4 regions of the Cytobacillus sp. T106 genome follow, and region 2 is predicted to be linked to each of the others. Evidence: riboswitches for the same ligand, from Rfam matches in the RefSeq annotation. Region 2 holds a riboswitch; each other region holds the start of a gene.
The links. Region 2 has a riboswitch for S-adenosylmethionine ahead of ABU165_RS23875 (methionine ABC transporter ATP-binding protein). Riboswitches for the same ligand answer to the same signal wherever they lie in the genome.
Positions count from the first base shown of each region.

Region 1 (4,885 bases), on a different contig from region 2:
CACAAGCTCTTTATTCGGCGCATGCTGGAATTCAGCGAAGATCATTTCATACGGCTTACCAAGCACATGGGCAAGCACGTTCAGGCGGCCCCGGTGAGCCATTCCGATATTGATCGTCTTCGCGCCGTCGACAACAGATTCTGCAACCAGCTCGTCCAATAGCGGCACAAGCGTATCAAGCCCTTCGATTGAAAAGCGTTTTTGCCCGACAAATGTGCGATGAAGGAATTTTTCAAACTCCTCAACCTCCATCAGCCTTTTCAGGACTCCCACCTTCTTTTCATTTGAAGGTTCGGCAAGCAGTGTGCCTGTTTCCACCTTGTTCCGAAGCCAATTCTTTTCGTTCACATCGTATACATGATGAAACTCATAAGCTATTGTTTGGGTATATACATTCTTAAGATGCTCTATTGCTTCAAATCCATTGCGTACATGTGAAGGGGCATCTGAACAAATGATCGATGCCGGCACCTGCTCCAGATCATTCCGGGTCAATCCATATTGCTCCAGCGCAAGGATGTCTTTCTCCGGCTTATTGTTTTTTAATGGGTAGATATCAGCCGAGATATGGCCGTACGCCCTGATATTATCCGCAAGGCGGATAGCTGCCAGCGTTTTTTCCAGCTGTCCGGGAGCAGCAGCCTGGACAGGCTTATCATTTTCAAAGGTGTCAATCTGAGTTTGTTCAGGAGATCCCCACTTTTCAAAGTACTCTCTCATTTCAGCGTCTACTGATTGAGGGTCCTCCAGGAATCTTTCATATAATTCAATAACATAGCCAAGGTTTGGTCCATGAAACCCCTGTAAAGGTCCCTCGCCGTTGGATGGCGTTTTCATGAAAATTACCTCCGAGTGTTTTTTTAAGAAAACATTTAGTTTCCGGCATTTTATCCCGTAAATTTTTACCCTAATATATGAAATAGTAACGCAAAATTGTATGAATAATAATTTTATTCAGAGGATAAAACGTTTTCAATGACATTTTACCACGCAAATCCCTATCGTACAAAGGATTTAAACTGAAAATTAGAAGAAAAATGTAATTTTTTTTCATCACCTTAAAATCTATATTAAAAAAATGATTTTTCTATTTTTTTTCGCTCCATTATGAATATAGTAATGTTATAATAGGTAGATATCTAACTTTAGGACTGTAAAGGATTAAGGGATTCTTGTGAATAAACAGCGATTATTATTCTAATAGTAAAAAATAAAACCGGGAAAGATTCCCGGTTTTATTTTTTTCCTATGTTTCAACTTAGTAATCTAATACAATGCCTGACCCGGCGTTTTTATGTGCAGTCCCCCATTATATTCTTTCTATATTAATGCCCAGCTGTTTTGTTTTCCTGCTCTTTATGCTGTGCAGACATTCTTGTCTTCTGTCCAAAGGAAAGTCATAAGGGCCCTTGACCAGGGTGTCCGCATGCTGGAATGGAATATGGCCTGCCTCTTCGATCAGCTCTCCGTCTTGAATGCATTCATACAATAAGCAGCGATTTTTTATATGTTTTTGCATGGACTCACCTTCACTTTCCTTTTCTTGCTTCTATTCTAAAGCAAAAGAGCTGAATTTTCACAAAAATAAATTCCCATTTTTTCTTTTCTTCCGCATAAATTTCTCCCGGCTGTACAAAAAATATAACGATACTTTCCAAGGAGGAATGAAAATGAATATTGGCAGGGCAAAAGAAATTCTTATGTCTGCTGATCCTATTAAAGTCAGCTATGAAGGTGAATCTGTAATCATACAGCATGTGGATGAAAGGACAAGGACAGCGAGGATATATTCCAGGGCTGAACCTGAAAAGGAATTGGATGTATCTGTCCTGAATCTGATCGAGGGTTGAGATCATATTTTTAAAATATTATGAAAGTTCATTGACTTTTACTGGTTTAATATTGTAAAGTATAGAAAATTCAATAACTGTATTTCTTATCAAGAGAGGCAGAGGGTATGGCCCTGTGAAGCCTCAGCAACCTTCAATGGATAATATTGAAAAGGTGCTAATTCCTGCAGGTCCTTTATGGGCTTGAAAGATAAGAAGAATGACAAGTGCTGCATCCAAAAAGTCTTCTTCTTATAGAAGACTTTTTTTATTTTCCATGGAGCATGAAAGCATTGTGCAAAAAAGGAGTGAACATATTGGTGAAAACAGAAACATTATTGGCGCAGCTTGGCAATCGAAGCGATCAGCATACAGGAACCGTCAACCCTCCGGTTTATTTTTCTACAGCTTACCGACATGAAGGAATCGGCAAGTCCAACGGCTATGATTATGTCCGGACGGGAAATCCAACTAGGGAAATACTTGAGCAGGCAATTGCCAGCCTTGAAGGAGCTGATCAGGGTTATGCCTGCAGTTCGGGCATGAGCGCCATCTCCGTTGTTTTATCTCTATTCCGTTCAGGTGATGAGCTGGTGGTGTCAAAGGATCTTTATGGAGGCACCTACAGGCTGCTTGAGCAGGGTTTTGCCAAATGGGGGCTGGTTACAAAATACGCAGATACCTCTGATATCCATGCGGTAAGCAGGCAAATCTCGCCTCATACGAAAGCAATATTCCTGGAAACGCCGACCAACCCGCTCATGCAGCAGGCTGATATTGAGGCTATGGCTGCAATCGCCCGCCAGCATGGAATTCTACTGATCGTCGATAATACCTTTTTTACGCCGGTCCTTCAGCAGCCAATCAGACTTGGGGCCGATATCGTCATACACAGTGCTACAAAATATCTGGGCGGCCATAACGATGTGCTCGCAGGCCTTATTGCGGCACGAGGAGAGAAGTTATGTGCCTCCCTTGCCCATCACCATAATGCTGCAGGAGCAGTGTTAAGCCCATTTGATTCCTGGCTCCTGATGAGAGGGATGAAGACCCTTGCCCTCCGGATGAAGAAGCATGAAAGCAATGCTCGTAAACTGGCTGAATACTTGAACAGCCATGAATATGTAGAGGAAGTGCTGTATCCCGGAAAAGGCGGAATGCTCTCCTTCAGAATCCTTGAAGAAAATTGGGCAGATCTATTCCTGCAGAAGCTGAACCTTATTACTTTCGCCGAAAGTCTTGGCGGAACTGAAAGCTTTATTACTTATCCTGCCACACAGACACATGCTGACATCCCGGAAGAGACCCGATTAGCCAATGGAATCTGCGGCAAGCTCCTTAGATTTTCTGTTGGCATCGAAGATCCGGAAGATTTGATGAAAGATTTGGAACAGGCCTTCAGTGGCTGTGTGGAAGGGGAGAATGCAAAATGAACGAAGACTGTTATAGATTCGAAACAAAGCTATTGCACAATAAACATAAAACAGACCCGGTTACAGGGGCTGTAAGCGTCCCGATTCATCATGCCTCCACCTTTCATCAAAAGGATCTTGAGTCTTTTGGCAAATATGACTACTCAAGAAGCCTAAACCCGACAAGAGAGGCGCTTGAAGAAGTAATTGCAGGACTTGAAGGCGGAACCAGAGGATTTGCGTTTTCTTCCGGTATGGCGGCCATCTCCACTTGCTTTCTTCTTCTTTCCCAGGGAGACCATGTCGTCATTTCAGAGGATGTATACGGAGGCACCTACAGGATGGTCACAGAGGTCCTCTCGCGCTACGGAATTGATTACACCTTCGCAGATATGACTAATTTAGAAGAAGTAAAAGAGGCTGCCCTTCTACATACAAAACTATTCTATGTTGAAACACCTTCCAATCCCCTCTTGAAGGTTGCCGATATTAAAAGCATTGCTGAGATTGCCAGGGAAAAAGATGCTTATACGTTCGTTGACAATACTTTCATGACCCCCCAACTGCAAAAGCCGCTGGACCTTGGGGCAGATATTGTCCTTCACAGTGCGACGAAATTTATCTCCGGACACAGTGATGTCGTTGCCGGCCTTTGTGCAGTAAAAGATCCAGTGCTGGCTGAGAAAGTGGCCTTTCTGCAGAATTCCTTTGGTGCTGTCCTTGGTGTGCAGGATTGCTGGCTGGTGCTGAGGGGTTTGAAAACCCTTCATGTCAGACTGCAGCAGTCCATGATAACAGCAGAGAAAATTGCTCTTTTCCTTGAGAATCACCCACTTGTGAAAAAAGTGCATTACCCTGGGCTTGAGAGCCATCCGCAGTTTAAGCTGCAGAGAGAACAGGCTGCCGGGCCGGGAGCTGTGCTGTCTTTTGAGCTTGAAGACGAAGATGCGCTGCGGAAATTCTCTGATGCTCTGGAAATCCCGGTTTTTGCAGTAAGCCTGGGCGCTGTCGAGTCGATACTCTCCTGGCCAGCCCGGATGTCTCATGCCTCCATGCCTGCACCCGAAAGAAGCAGGCGCGGAATATCTGACTCCCTTCTCCGCCTTTCTGCAGGCCTCGAAAATCCGGATGATTTAATACACGATTTCAGCAGAGCACTTTCTGCCGCAGAAAGAACATGCCATACAGCGAGGGTAAAACTATGAGTCTGCTGGATAAAATGGAAAAAGAGATCATCATAGCAGATGGAGCGATGGGCACTCTCCTCTATTCCTATGGTACAGATTTCTGCTTTGAAGAACTTAATGTATCACAGCCAGGCCATATTCAAAATATCCACCAAGCTTATATAGATGCAGGTGCAACTTTGATCCAGACCAACACCTATGCAGCCAATTATCTCAAGCTGCAGCGCTACGGACTGGAGGACCATGTAAAGGAAATAAACAGTGCCGCTGTCACTGTTGCGAGGAAGGCTGCGGGAAATCATGCCTTTGTGGCCGGAACGATTGGCGGAAACCGCGGGATCAAACCCCACTCAATATCTATAGAAGAAATAAAAAGGAGCTTCAGGGAGCAGCTCTACTGCTTGCTGATGGAAGGGGTGGATGCGATCCTTCTTGAGACCTATTATGATCTCAAAGA
Region 1 covers NZ_JBEUMK010000007.1:118,837-123,721, reverse strand. Annotated here, with positions in the region: gene sucA (2-oxoglutarate dehydrogenase E1 component) at 1-837, opposite strand, end outside; gene ABU165_RS14430 (H-type small acid-soluble spore protein) at 1,671-1,850, shown strand; SAM riboswitch class I at 1,934-2,047, shown strand; gene ABU165_RS14425 (methionine biosynthesis PLP-dependent protein) at 2,114-3,262, shown strand; gene metC (cystathionine beta-lyase) at 3,259-4,446, shown strand; gene ABU165_RS14415 (bifunctional homocysteine S-methyltransferase/methylenetetrahydrofolate reductase) at 4,443-4,885, shown strand, end outside.
Region 1: it holds a riboswitch for S-adenosylmethionine, as region 2 does, so the genes downstream of both, ABU165_RS14425 (methionine biosynthesis PLP-dependent protein) here and ABU165_RS23875 (methionine ABC transporter ATP-binding protein) in region 2, are expected to answer to the same signal.

Region 2 (4,885 bases):
TATCGATTTGAAACACTTGGTGTACATGGAGGACTGCAGCCTGACCCTGCAACAGGGGCAAGGGCAGTGCCGATCTATCAGAATAATGCTTATCAGTTCCAGAATACAGAGCACGCCGCCAATCTGTTCGGCTTAAAGGAGCCGGGCTATATCTATACAAGAATCCATAATCCGACAGTTACTGTATTTGAGGAAAGGGTCTCACTGCTTGAAGGCGGCGTAGGGGCACTTGCTGTTGCAAGCGGCCAGGCTGCCATCACTCTTGCCATCCTGAACATTGCCCAGGCCGGAGATGAAATTGTAGCAGCTTCAAATCTTTATGGAGGGACATATAATTTATTTGCCGTCACTCTTCCTAAATACGGAATCAATGTAAAGCTGGTCAATCCCGAGGACCCGGAAAATTTCAGGGAGGCCATCAATGAAAAAACAAAAGCTGTATTCGCTGAAACAATCGGCAATCCAAGCTTAAAGGTCCTCGATATTGAGAAAGTGGCGGAAATTGCCCATGAAGCAGGTATTCCGCTGATAGTTGATAATACCTTTGCCACTCCATATCTCTGCAGGCCGATTGATTTTGGGGCAGACATCGTGATCCATTCAGCGACAAAATGGCTACTGGGAAATGGGACGACAATGGGGGGCGTCATAGTAGACGCAGGTCGTTTTGACTGGAATTCAGTCAAATTCCCTGGCTTCACCAATCCGGACCCAAGCTACAATAACCTGGTGTACAGTGAAGCAATCGGCGCGGCAGCTTTTATCGTCAAAGCCAGAGTCCAGCTGCTGAGGGACCTGGGGCCGGCACTCAGCCCGCAGAACGCATTCCAGTTCACTCTCGGTCTTGAAACACTGCATGTGAGGATGAAGGAGCATATCAGCAATACAAAGAAAGTGACAGAGTATTTAAAGAATCACCCTGCTGTGACCTGGGTGCTTTATCCGGGGGATGAAGGCCATCCTGATAAGGCACTTGCTGATAAGTATTTGCCTAAAGGAGCCGGAGCTGTGGCTGTATTTGGCATTGAGGGAGGCAGGGAGGCCGGTGCCAAGCTGATCAACAGCCTGGAACTGTGGGCGCATGTAGCCAATGTCGGCGATGCCAAAAGCCTCATCATCCATCCTGCCAGCACCACTCACCAGCAGCTTGATTCAGAAGGCCTGAAGTCAGCAGGGGTGCCGGAGGATCTAATCCGCATTTCTGTTGGCATAGAAAATGCCGAAGATCTGATCGAGGACCTGGAGCAGGCAATTGAAGCCGCAACCGGAAGCCATTCACTGGCAGGGAAGGTATGAACTTCAGGAATCAGCCGGTAATTTTTAGCATTAAACTTTGTTGTTGACACCCTTTTTCATCCATGATACGATAGCACTCGTAATTCAAAAATGGCTAATGAATGAAAATGAACTTCATATATGATAGCTCTTATCAAGAGAGGTGGAGGGATGTGCCCGATGAAGCCCGGCAACCGTCAATGTTTATTGAAATGGTGCCAATTCACACAAAGCTTTTAGCTTTGGCAGATGAGAGAAAGGTTTTTCCATCATGCCTTTCTGCTCACATGCAGAAAGGCATTTTTATTTTTACAGAAAAGTCTCCTGTCTTGAAGCCATGGAATAATCTTGCCCTGGTTTCAGGAAACTACTCTTATGGGGATTGGCAGGATGATATATCTCTGTAAAGCCATTTGTCTAATTGGATATAAAAGAGGTGAATACGGCAATTGATTTCAATAAAAGATGTTAAAAAGATATATTCGTCAAAAAAAGGCCCGGTCAAAGCAGTTGATGATGTCAACCTTGAAATCAAGGAAGGTGAAATCTTCGGAGTGATCGGCTACAGCGGTGCAGGGAAAAGCACCTTGATACGGATGCTGAACGGGCTTGAGCTTCCCTCAGAGGGAACGGTTACGGTAGCCGGCAGGGAGATCTCAAAAATCAGGGGTGCGGAGCTGCGCAAAGCGCGCCAGGAAATCAGCATGATTTTCCAGCACTTTAACCTTCTCTGGTCAAGGACCGTAAGAGACAATATTGCATTCCCGCTGGAAATTGCGGGGGTTGCGCGCCAGGAAAGAGAAAAAAGAGTCAATGAGCTCATCAACCTTGTCGGCCTTGACGGCCGTGAGGATGCTTACCCTTCCCAGCTGAGCGGCGGGCAGAAGCAGCGCGTCGGGATTGCCAGGGCGCTTGCAAATAACCCGAAGGTGCTTCTGTGCGATGAGGCAACCTCGGCGCTTGACCCGCAGACAACGGATTCCATTCTGGATCTGCTAGTGGACATCAACAGCCGCCTGGGACTGACCATTGTACTTATTACCCATGAAATGCATGTAATCAGGAAGATCTGCCATCGGGTAGCTGTCATGGAAGGCGGAAAGGCCGTGGAAATCGGCCCTGTCCTGGAAGTGTTTAAAAATCCGCGCGAGCAGATCACAAAGAGATTCGTCCAGCAGGTCACAGAACCTGAGGAAACAAAAGAGACAGCAGAGGCCTTGCTTGGATTGTATCCGCATGGAAAAGTCGTACAGCTGTCCTTCGTCGGGGAATCGGCTGAACAGCCGCTCATCACGAATCTGATCCGTTCCTTTGAGTTGACAGTTAATATCCTTCAAGGGAAAATCTCGCAGACTCAAAACGGCTCTTATGGAACATTGTTCATCCATCTAGATGGGCAGGCTGACGAAATTGCCAAAGCGATTGAATATATCCATGCACAGCAGGTTGGCGTGGAGGTGATTTCGAATGCTTAATGAATTTTTCCCAAATGTTAACTGGGATAAGATGTGGGAAGCAACGAATGAAACGCTTTATATGACTGGCATTTCTGTACTGGTTACATTCGTATTGGGGATTGTGCTCGGCCTGCTGCTTTTCCTTACTTCCAGGGGGAACATCTGGCAAAATGCACTCATCAATAAAATTATAGCGGCGTTTGTCAATGTATTCAGGTCCATCCCGTTCATCATTTTAATCGTATTGCTGATCCCGTTCACGAAATTCCTTGTGGGCAGCATGATCGGAGAAAATGCTGCCTTGCCTGCACTGATCATCGGTGCGGCACCATTTTATGCCCGTATGGTTGAAATTGCTTTGCGGGAAATTGATAAAGGCGTCATTGAAGCAGCCAAGTCAATGGGTGCAAGAACGAGCACAATCATCTTTAAGGTGCTCCTCCCTGAATCTATGCCGGCTCTTGTATCGGGCATTACTGTTACAGCCATCTCGCTTGTGGGCTTTACCGCAATGGCAGGAGTCATCGGTGCAGGAGGACTTGGGAACCTTGCTTATCTGGAAGGCTTCCAGCGGAACCGCTTTGATGTAACCTTGATGGCGACCATCGTCATCCTGCTGATTGTGTTTATCCTCCAAGTAATTGGAGATATCATAACTTCTAAACTAGACAAACGATAAAAGGAGACTTAACTAATGAAAAAATGGTTATCACTTGTATTGGCACTTGCCGTAGCGCTCGTCATTTCAGCATGCGGAACATCTGAAGATAATGCTGACGGCGGAAATGCGGACAGCGGGAAAGAAGAAACATCCAAACTGGTTGTGGGAGCTTCCAATGTCCCGCACGCTGAAATTCTTGAAGAAGCTAAGCCGCTTTTGGAAGAAAAGGGCATTGAACTTGAAGTCGTAACATTCCAGGACTATATCCTGCCTAACCAAGCATTGAATTCCGGAGAGCTTGATGCAAACTATTTCCAGCATATCCCGTACCTTGAAGCGCAAATTGAAGAAAATGACTATGATTTCGTCAATGCAGGCGGAATCCACATTGAGCCGATCGGTGTGTATTCAAAGAAATACAAGAGCCTTGATGAACTTCCAGACGGTGCGAAAGTCCTGATGAGCAATTCAGTTGCTGATCACGGCCGTATCCTGACTATGCTTGAAAAAGAAGGCCTTATCACACTTAAAGAAGGCGTAGATAAAATCAAGGCAACAATTGACGATATTGAAACGAACGAGAAAAACCTTGAGTTTGATACAGAATATGAAGCTTCCCTCCTTCCGCAGATTTACAACAACGATGAAGGCGATGCAGTTCTGATCAACTCTAACTATGCTATTGATGCAGGCTTAAACCCAATTGAAGATTCAATTGCAATCGAAGACAAGGAATCTCCATATGTGAACGTCATCGCTGTTAAGAGCGGCGACGAAGATAAAGAAGCGGTTAAGGCACTTGTCGAAGTGCTCCACTCTAAAGAAATCCAGGATTTCATCCTTGAAAAATACGAAGGTGCAGTCGTTCCTGTATCTGAGTAATAATAGAAAAAGGCAGCCGCTGAGAATGCAGGCTGCCTTTTCTTATGTAAAAAAACAGCCATGTCGAGCCCGCATAGCATTTCTGAAAATAAAACATACTAATGATGTTAAAGATTTCAGGAATGGAGTGGACACGAATGGAGCATTCATACGAACCGTCAAATTCAATCGAAGCAGCTCTTCATGACTATAAAATGGGCCTTGGCACATTTACACAAAAAATGCCGGACCTTGCCCAGCATTATAATGCATTCACTGAGGCATGCTTTAAAGAAGGCAGCCTCTCCCAAAAGCAAAAGCAGCTGATTGCCCTTGGAATCAGCCTGTATTCACAGGATGAATACTGCATTATTTATCATGTGAAAGGCTGTCTTGACCAGGGGGCTAGTGAGGAAGAGGTGCTCGAAGCAGTCGGCGTCACAGCGGCTTTTGGCGGCGGCGCAGCGATGAGCCAGGCAGTCACCCTTGTGCAGGAAGCAATGGATGAATTGAATCAGGGGCAGATGAAGCAGTAAAAGCCAATCTATATGATAAAGCAGCCCTGTCTGAAGCAGGGCTGTTTCCTTTTTTGCATGCGTTATGGACTCTTGGGGGAGGGACAACCTTTATT
Region 2 covers NZ_JBEUMK010000024.1:25,391-30,275, reverse strand. Annotated here, with positions in the region: gene ABU165_RS23880 (O-acetylhomoserine aminocarboxypropyltransferase/cysteine synthase family protein) at 1-1,296, shown strand, start outside; SAM riboswitch class I at 1,424-1,531, shown strand; gene ABU165_RS23875 (methionine ABC transporter ATP-binding protein) at 1,725-2,750, shown strand; gene ABU165_RS23870 (methionine ABC transporter permease) at 2,743-3,411, shown strand; gene ABU165_RS23865 (MetQ/NlpA family ABC transporter substrate-binding protein) at 3,427-4,275, shown strand; gene ABU165_RS23860 (carboxymuconolactone decarboxylase family protein) at 4,413-4,790, shown strand.

Region 3 (4,885 bases), on a different contig from region 2:
TGGCTGTCAAGGAAAGAGGCCACCTCTTCCTGGTTCCTGATTTCTTCTCTTGTTTCCTGCAATACGATATAAGCCATCTTTATAGTCTCCCTTCAACTTTTATATAGCGGTTTGAATCTGCTTCAGCTGCAGCAGCTTCAGCTGATAACGGAATAAAAACTCTGAAGCCTCCAAAAGCTTTTTCGCTTCAAAAGGTGTTCGGCCCCATACTGTAATGCCATGGTTGCGGATCAGGACAGCACCCGAGTCGGCCAGTATATGCTCTGAAAAAGACTCAGCAAGCTTCGGTATATGGGCGTGATTAGGAATGATCGGGATCGTCAGGACTGCATCCTCATCCCACCTATCAAAAGCTTTGATAAGCTCCTGGCCTTTAAAAGCAACAGATCCTGCATCCCCGTACAATTCAGAAATCACATTATTGTCAACCGTATGGACGTGCAGGCTGCATCCCGCTTTGGTCCTTTTATAAATTTCTACATGGAGAAGCGTTTCTGCAGAGGGCTTCAGGCCGGTTTCATCTGCCGGCTTCCCATCATGGCCGACCAGCAGGAAATCCTCTTCTGTCCGCTTCCGCTTATCTTTCCCGCTTGCCGTAACGAGGAATTGCAGCGGTTCGGCAGCAACCTTAATCGCAAGGTTCCCGCTTGTTCCCATAAACCAGTCACGGCCTGCAAGTTCTTCCTTTATATCTGCCAGCTGGTCCCATTTTTCCTGGATGAGGCTCATAGTTTCACCCCTATCAATCTCTTTAATTCTGTAATGCAATCAAAAAAGTCGGTAAACGGCCTGTGATCCAGGCCAAACTCTCTGCTCTTCTGCAGCAGCAGATCTCTTGCCAGTACAAAATCTGCCTGCTTCGCGGCCTGCAGATCTGTAATGCTGTCGCCGATGACAATTTTATATAACCCTTCTTCGTCCCGCGATCTCATGATCGAAGGCTTGCAGCAGCCGCATCCGTTGTCACATTCTTCATCACATTCATGCGGCCAGTTGATTTTAATTATCTCCCCGCTGAAATCAGAATGATTGCAGTAGATGGCTTCAAAAGGGCCGAACTGTTCAAGCAGCGGGTGAATGAAAAAGTCGATGCCCCCGCTGACGATGTATAAAGGGATTTTTTCTGTTTTCAGATACGCAATGAACTCTTCAAATCCGTTTCTGATCTTTGCCTGACTGAGGACATAGGAAGTGATTTCCTCCTTCAGGCTGCTCGGTAAAAGCGCAAACATCTGACCGACGCCATCCTGAATGGAAATTTCTTCAGCAAGGACCTTGTCCTTCAGCGATTCCCACTCAGGCGGGGCGAAGTGCTTCATGATGCTGATGATATTATCTGATTCTGTTATCGTCCCGTCAAAGTCGCAGAACACTGCAATCCTATCCATGCTGCGCCACCTCTTTGCTTCCCCAGAGCGCTATTGCTTTTGCCAGCTCTGGAAACTCCTGCTGAGGCTGGTGCAAGGTTTTTCCTTCCAGCACAAGGCTGATTGCCTGCCGGAACGCTGCTCCCCCGCCTCTAGCACCATCAGGGTGGCCATGGACGCCGCCTCCGGCATTTATGACGCTGTCCATCCCGAAGTCCCTGACAAGCAAAGGGACCAGGCCAGGGTGAATCCCGGCTGAAGGAACAGGAAAGCTTTTTTTATAAATATCATCCTCTGTCAGCGCGGAACTGATGGATAATGCCTGGTTCCGCTCCAATGCCACCGAGCCATATGGCGACGGAAACAGGGATAAGTCTGCACCTGCCATCCTGGCCAGCTTTCCAAGCAGTAAGCTGTGGCTCAAGCCGTAAACAGGAGAAGAAGTCATTGCACCGCTCACTGCCGGGTGAGCCATGATTGGAAGGGCGATATCTCCATCCTCCCTTAATGCCTGAAGAACATCCAGTCCATAGGCAAAGGCATTGAACAGCAGCAAATCAGCGCCAAGCTCAGCCGCTTTTTTTGCTTTTTCCTTCAGCTCAAACGTACGGCCCGTAAGATTCACTGCGTAAAGTGTTTTGTGCCCTGTTTCTTCAAAAGCTTCCCTAAGAACCCTTTTGCCTTCTGTAATCCTCTCTGAGAAAGGGGCAAGCTCATTATCAAAGAAAATTTCATCGTCCTTAACGATATCAATTCCCCCGCGTGCCTGTTCCTTCAGCTGCTTCATAAGATAATTGAGATCTCTCCCAATCACGCCTTTGAAGATGCTCATTAACAGCGGCCGTCCGTGAACACCAAGCTTATTGCGGATTCCTTCAATGCCAAAAAGCGGGCCCGGGAAATTCCGCTTGAAGCTCTCTGCTGCATCCAGGTCGAGAAGCTTAATTTTTCCATCGAGCGAAAGCTTTCCAAATACAGTTGTCAGAACAGCAGGCAGGTCGGCGCTGAAGTTTGCGGCCGGGTAGGCAATTTTAATCAGCGCAGCCCCATCATTTCCATCCTGCTCCCCATTTTCAACAGAAACGACTCTCCCTTTATGCTTCTTAAGCTGGTCCTTTTCTAGATCCGGCAGATCTGTCCACGATCCTACCGTCAATCCCAAGGCAATTTCCTCTGCCTTTTTCTCCAGATCACCGCTGGAACCATTCAGTAAATATGACGCGATAATTTCACTCATAATCCTGTTCCCCCTGCATTTATGTATGGTCATGCTGATCGCGGTTCTCTCACCTGCGAATAGTTACGATAATAAAATAGAATCAATAAAAAAGACCCCTTCAGAAAGAAGAGGTCAGAGCTGTGTCCAACATCTTCTCATCTATCAGCTCAAACGCTGCAAGAATTAGCACCGTGCTTTTTACAAAGTCGGTTGCCGGGCTTCATAGGGCTAGTCCCTCCGCCTGCTCTTGATAAGAAAACGAAATCTATGTGGAATTTAAAGTTTTCAGATAATCAATAATTCATTTGGATTATGACATGATTATTAAAACATGTCAATTGATTTTTCAAAAAATATTCAACTTTCCGATCCTTGCTGCTGCCTCTTTAAGCCTCTCTTCATCTGCAAGCAGACCTGCGCGGACATATCCTTCTCCATATTCGCCAAATCCGATGCCGGGAGCCACAACTACTTGCGCTTTTTCGAGCAGAACATCGGCAAATTGCTCAGACGTCCAGCCTTCCGGAACTTTCAGCCAGGCAAAAAATGATCCTTGCGGTGCTTTAACATCCCAGCCTATCTCCCTAAGGCCTTCAATAAAAGCTTTCCGCCTGGAAGCATAGACCTGCACCAGTTCATCCACACATGCCTGCGGCCCGGACAAAGCCTCTGCTGCCGCTTCCTGCACAGCACCAAAAAGGCTGACATACAGATGATCCTGCATAAGATTGATGGCTTCAATCACACTTTCATTCCCAGCCGCAAACCCCACTCTCCAGCCTGCCATATTGTAAGTTTTAGAGAGTGTATAAATTTCAATGCCTGTTTCCTTTGCCCCTTCCGTCTGCAGGAAGCTGACTGGCTTTTTGCTGTCAAAGCCAATTGCACCGTAGGCGAAATCATGAACAACGCAAATTTCATTTTCCGCTGCAAAGCGGACCGTTTCTTCGAAAAATTCCTTCGTAGCCGTGGCTCCGGTCGGATTATTCGGATAATTGAGGAACATCATCCTGGCTGATTCGATGTCCTGCTCAGAAAGCTCACCATAATCCGGCAGAAAATGATTGTCTTCTTTCAGGGGCATGACAGCCATAGAAGCTTTCGCAAGGGCCACTCCTGACCAATAATCAGGATACCCCGGGTCAGGAACAAGGATCGTTTCCCCTGGATTGAGAAGACATTGAGGAATTTCAACCAGGCCAGCCTTCCCGCCGAATAAAATAGCTATTTCCTTTTCCGGATCAAGGTCCACACCGTATTCCCTTTTGTAAAATTCAGCTGCTGCAGCTTTCAGGCTGTGCTGACCGCGAAAAGGGGAATATTTATGATTAAGGGGATTTTCGGCTGCTTCCTGAAGTTTCCTGACGATATGCGGCGGTGTGGGCCTGTCAGGGTTTCCCTGGCCAAGATTGATGACATCATGCCCCTGCCCGGCATACCTGGCTGCTTTTTGCACCAATGTTGCAAAGAACTGCTTTGGCAGACTTTGCAACAGTTCAGATTGAGGAAATATTTTCATCACATAGTCACCTGCTTTACATGTGGATTAAATTTTTATTTGAAAAACCAATGACAAAGATATAACGTAAAAGGCAGGAAGTAAAGAAATATTCTAAAATTTTATTATTTTATCCTTTGCATACGGAGGTTTACCCTATGAAAATATCCTGCATCCAAATGGACATCTCCTTTGGCAGCCCTGAGAAAAATTACGAAAAAGCTGAAACGCTGATCGAGCGCGCAAGCAAAGACAATCCCGATATCATCGTGCTGCCTGAGCTGTGGACAACGGGCTATGATTTAACCCGACTGGAAGAAATCGGGGACAGGCACGCAGAATCAAGCATCCGGTTTTTGCAGACTATGGCCCATAAGCATCATGCTGCCTTCATTGGAGGAAGCATCGCAAATAAAACAGAGGATGGTGTTTTCAACACCCTGCTTGCAGTCAGCAGCACAGGTGAACTGCTGCACCAATACAGCAAGCTGCACCTTTTTCAACTGATGGATGAACATCTCCACCTGTCACCCGGGAGCGGGGATGCTTCTTTCAATCTGAATGGCCATCCCATGGCCGGCTTTATCTGCTACGATATCCGTTTTCCTGAATGGATCCGCAAGCATGCACTTGAAGGAGCAGAAGCCATTTTCGTCGTGGCTGAATGGCCCCTGCCCCGCCTCGCCCATTGGCGCGCGCTGCTGATTGCAAGAGCCATTGAAAATCAATGCTATGTGGTTGCCTGCAACAGGGCCGGATCTGATCCGGCCAATCAATTTGCCGGCCACTCCATCATCATCA
Region 3 covers NZ_JBEUMK010000003.1:496,843-501,727, forward strand. Annotated here, with positions in the region: gene ABU165_RS10095 (cupin domain-containing protein) at 1-77, opposite strand, end outside; gene ABU165_RS10100 (methylthioribulose 1-phosphate dehydratase) at 100-729, opposite strand; gene ABU165_RS10105 (2-hydroxy-3-keto-5-methylthiopentenyl-1-phosphate phosphatase) at 726-1,388, opposite strand; gene mtnW (2,3-diketo-5-methylthiopentyl-1-phosphate enolase) at 1,381-2,604, opposite strand; SAM riboswitch class I at 2,739-2,843, opposite strand; gene ABU165_RS10115 (pyridoxal phosphate-dependent aminotransferase) at 2,933-4,105, opposite strand; gene ABU165_RS10120 (carbon-nitrogen family hydrolase) at 4,243-4,885, shown strand, end outside.
Region 3: it holds a riboswitch for S-adenosylmethionine, as region 2 does, so the genes downstream of both, mtnW (2,3-diketo-5-methylthiopentyl-1-phosphate enolase) here and ABU165_RS23875 (methionine ABC transporter ATP-binding protein) in region 2, are expected to answer to the same signal.

Region 4 (4,885 bases), on a different contig from region 2:
CTTCTGTTCTGGCGGCAATGATGTTGATATATGGAGTTGCTGTTGCACTTTCATGGAAGATAGAGTCTTCTACAGGGTTGAAGCCAGCATCAACAGCGATTCCATTATTGATGATGGAGGCAGCTACATCCGGCAGGACGCGTGGTGTCTGGCCCGCTACTACAGGGACGATTTCCAGGTTTTTCGGGTTGTCGACGATTTTGTCGATGCTGCCATTTCCGTCAAAGTCTTCAGGCAGCGTGATCAGGCCGGCTTCCTGCAGAAGCAGGAATGATCTTCCCATATTGGTTGCTTCGTTCGGCACGGCAATCTTTCCGCCTTCCGGGATATCTTTTACATCTTTATATTTTTCAGAGTAGATCCCCATTGGTGCAATAACGGTTGTCGCGATTGGTGAAAGATCCAGATCATGCTCCTTTTTAAAAGCGTTGAAATAAGAAATGGTCTGGAAGGCATTGGCATCAAGCTCTCCCTCTGCTAGAGCGATGTTTGGCTGGACATAATCAGAGAAGCGGACGATTTCCACTTTGATTCCTTCTTTTTCAGCCTTCTTGGCTACAAAGTCCCAAATGCGGTTGTCTGACCCGCTGACCCCGATTTTCACTTCTTTTTCTTTTTCCTTGCCGCTTGTTGATGATGAGCAGGCTGCACTGAAAACCGCCAGTGCGAGGATGATTGCCGTTAATAGTAGTTTTTTCATGGATGATTCCTCCTGTTATCGTCTTCTGATTTTTTTGGATAAAATATTGCCGAAGCTTTGCAGCCCCTGGACCATAATGACCAGGATAGCGACTGTTATGAGCATGACCGTTGTATCAAAGCGCTGATAGCCATAGGTAATGGCCAAATCGCCAAGCCCTCCGCCGCCGACAGCCCCTGCCATGGCGGATGCTCCGACAAGTCCGACGGTTGCAATGGTCAGTGCCAGGACAAGTGAGCTGAGTGCTTCCGGTACGAGAAACTTAAAGATGATCTGTGCCGGAGTCGCTCCCATCGCTTCCGCTGCCTCGAGGACACCAGGATCAACCTCGAGGAGTGAGTTCTCGATTAATCTTGCAATATATGGGCCGGCATAGAATACTAGCGGTACGACAGCAGCCGCCGTTCCGATTGAGGTGCCTACTAAAAGGCGCGTCACCGGGATGATTGCGACCATCAGGATGATGAATGGAACAGAGCGGAATATGTTAATGATCCCATTCAGCACGTTAAAAACGGGCAGATTCTCCAGCAGATGGCCTTTTCTCGTAATAACCAGCAGGATGCCCAGCGGCAATCCGAGGATGGTTGAGAAAAGAAGCGAGAAAGCCACCATTTGAATGGTTTCGATGAGTGCTTCTATGATTTGCGTGTGATCAACTAGCATGTGCTTTCACTTCCTTGATTGAGACTTTTTCCTGATGAATATACATAAGCGCGCGCTGCACTTCCTGGTCGGTTCCCTGGAACTCGACAACAAGGTTTCCAAAAGGGATTCCCTGAAGCTCGGTTATATTCCCGAACAGCACGTTGATATCAATATCGAACTTCTTGGCAAGTCTGGAAAGCAGCGGCTGTCCGGCTGACTCGCCGACGAAATTGATCCGGAAGATCCTTTCCTTTCCATCGTTTTTCTCTACAAGCTGCTTTACAGAATCAGGGATTGAATCATTCATGACAGAGCTGACAAAGTTCTGGGCCGTCTGTGTTTTCGGCGCCGAGAATACATTGAACACTGACCCTTCTTCAATGATTTTTCCTGCCTCGATCACTGCCACCCTGTCGCAGATTTCCCTGATGACCGTCATTTCATGGGTAATGATCAGGATGGTGATGTTGTATTCTGCATTAATTTTTTTCAAAAGCTGAAGGATGCTGCTCGTCGTCTGTGGATCAAGGGCCGATGTCGCTTCATCGCACAGAAGAATCGATGGCTGTGTCGCAAGCGCCCTGGCAATCCCGACCCTTTGCTTCTGGCCGCCTGAAAGCTGATCCGGATATTTATCCGCTTTATCGGCAAGGCCGACAAACTCAAGCAGTTCAGCGACCCGTTTGCGGATCTGCTCTTTCGGCAGCTTTGCCAGTGTGAGCGGCATGGCTACATTGGCGAACACCGTTTTTGAGTTGAGCAGATTGAAATGCTGGAACACCATGCCGATATTCCGTTTAACTTCCCTCACCTCTTTGGGCGAAAGCGAGGTTAGATCATGGCCATCGACGATCACCTTGCCCGAGGTCGGCCTTTCGAGCAGATTCACACAGCGGATCAGCGAGCTTTTTCCCGCTCCGCTGAAGCCGATGACACCAAAAATTTCTCCTCTTTCTATTGCTAGATCAATCCCGTTGAGCGCGGCAACCTGCTGCCCGCCGCTTTCATACACCTTTCTGAGATCCTGAAATTCTATCATTTTGCTTCACCCTCCATATCAAATAAAAAACCCTCTTCTGAGAACAGAAGAGGGCATGTATCATCAGCATCCGCTCTTCTTATCTCCCAGGCTCACACCTGCTGGAATTGGCACAGTACTCATAAGAGTCCGCTGCCGAGGCTTCATTGGGCCAGTCCCTCTGCCTCTCTGGATAAGAAATTATGGTTTTCCTATAAAATTAATTGGTTTTAACACAATAGCTATGCAGCATCACGCACTTTTATTCCGGAAAACAAGAAAGCCCTCTTCAAAAAGAAGAGGGCAGAATAATAGGCGTTCGTCCTCTTCTTATCTTTCAGGCAATCTGCCTGCTGGAATTGGCACGGTTCATCAGTCCGCTGCCGAGGTGTCATAGGGCCAGTCCCTCTACCTCTCTGGATAAGAAGCTATCGTATTAAGTTTATTTGCTTGATTAATTGTTTTTTACTTTACACGCGTTTCAAAGTTCTGTCAAACCCTTTTTAAAATTTTTCGGATAAAAATTCTTATCCACAATTTTTGAAAACCCTTACTTAATTTTGGGGAGTTTTGAAAAAATAAAACTCCATCTGCTGTGGATAAAGGAGGTTTTCCACATTTTTTCCTCCCCTTATCAACATTCTCCCCAGACTTCACACAAGAAGAGGGAGTTTACTCCTATATTTATGCCCGCTTGTCTATTGTATAATAGTGGAAAAGAGCAAATTGAACTGCATTCCGGGAGGGAGAATGGTTTTGATTGCAACAAACAGAGACTATCAATCTGAATTATTTGTGGACAAAGTTGAAGCAAAGAATCTCGAACTGGCTCTGAAGCATTCGGCAGACCTGATTTCAAGGCATACAAAAGAAGGCATCTTTTTATATGTTTCCCCATCCTGCAGCACCCTTTTGGGCTATTCACAAGAGGAACTGTACAAGGACTGCATTCTGGCCTACTGCCACCCCCAAGATAAAGAAATCCTCAAAAAAGAATTCCGCGGGCTATCCCCGGGCAGCAGCTCACGCATTTCATTCCGGTTCCGCCGCAAGGAAGGCGACTATATCTGGCTGGAGACCAGCATCAGCACACTCGGCGACGGCCAGGAAGCCATGTGCATATCAAGAGATATGACCGAGCGCGTCAATATGGAAGAAGAAAACATGGAAACCCAGGAAAAGTACCGTTTCCTTGTCGAATACAGCAGGGATACCATTGGCATGACAACCGAGAAAGGCATATGGACCTACATGAATGATGAAGGCAAGAAGGTGTTCGGCTTTACTTCAAGCAAGGAAATTATAGGCGCTTCTTTGTATGACTATGTTTCACCTTCTGATCATGGCTATCTGAAGGATTTTTACCAGGCGAACCAGACTGTCTCTTTTGAATTGAATATCATCAGGAGTGACGGGAACACCCGGAAGGCCGCTATCCAGCTGATCCCCACCGTTTTTAAGAACCGGAAGCTTTTCCAGATCATCATCAAAGACGTCACCGGCCAGAAAAAGACCGAAGAAAAGCTTCATAATGCAGAAAAGCTCTCTGTCGTCGGGCAGCTTGCAGCAGGAATCGCCCATGAAATCAGAAATCCCCTTACCGCCATCAAAGGCTTTACCCAGCTTCTTACAGAGCGTAAAACAGAAAAATATGCAGATGTAATCCTTTCCGAACTCGAACGGATTGAAGAAATCGTCAATGACCTCCTTGTCCTCGCCAAGCCTGTTGTGACAGAGGCTCAGGAAACCAATCTGGTGAATATAGTCAAGAGTGTCGTCACCCTTTTAAACACACAGGCGCTTATCTATAACATCATGATAGATGTAAAATACTCTCTATCTGAAATCAGCGTCCGCTGTGAAATCGATAAAATCAAGCAGGTGCTTATCAATGTGATCAAGAATTCAATTGAAGCCATGCCCCATGGCGGAAAAATCAGCATTGAGGTCAGGCAGGATAACAGCTTTGCGATGATCAGCGTGAAGGATGAAGGGATCGGCATTCCCGAGGAAAGGCTGCCGAAGCTCGGTGAACCGTTCTACAGCACGAAGGAAAAGGGGACAGGCCTTGGGCTCATGATCTGCAACCGGATCATTAAGAGCCACGGCGGGAATATATATATAACAAGCAAAGAAAATGAAGGAACCATCGTGAAACTGCTGATTCCTGTGGTCTGATTGAAGCCTCCGGCGTTCCTGCCCGGGGCTTTTTTGATTCTGCTCCAGCTTCTCGCTGCAGACCCTTCTTGAAAACAATTGTACTTCTGTTTAAACAATAGTAAAAACTTCCCCTATATTGCCGATATAAAGCAGGATAATAGATATAGAAAATGGGAGTGTTTCAAGTGCTTTTTACGAAAACAGCAAAACCGAAATCGTTTGACCTTGAAAGCCTGATTCAGAAAGAACTGGAACATGCAGTACAGGAAACTGAATTTGATCAGGATTTAAAGCTTCAGATTGAAGTGATGGGCCTGACAAAAGAAGATTTGGCTATTTTGCGGGCAGTGCGCCCGATT
Region 4 covers NZ_JBEUMK010000002.1:687,126-692,010, reverse strand. Annotated here, with positions in the region: gene ABU165_RS07605 (MetQ/NlpA family ABC transporter substrate-binding protein) at 1-700, opposite strand, end outside; gene ABU165_RS07600 (methionine ABC transporter permease) at 716-1,366, opposite strand; gene ABU165_RS07595 (methionine ABC transporter ATP-binding protein) at 1,356-2,387, opposite strand; SAM riboswitch class I at 2,464-2,566, opposite strand; SAM riboswitch class I at 2,694-2,793, opposite strand; gene ABU165_RS07590 (PAS domain-containing sensor histidine kinase) at 3,117-4,544, shown strand; gene ABU165_RS07585 (globin-coupled sensor protein) at 4,712-4,885, shown strand, end outside.
Region 4: it holds a riboswitch for S-adenosylmethionine, as region 2 does, so the genes downstream of both, ABU165_RS07595 (methionine ABC transporter ATP-binding protein) here and ABU165_RS23875 (methionine ABC transporter ATP-binding protein) in region 2, are expected to answer to the same signal.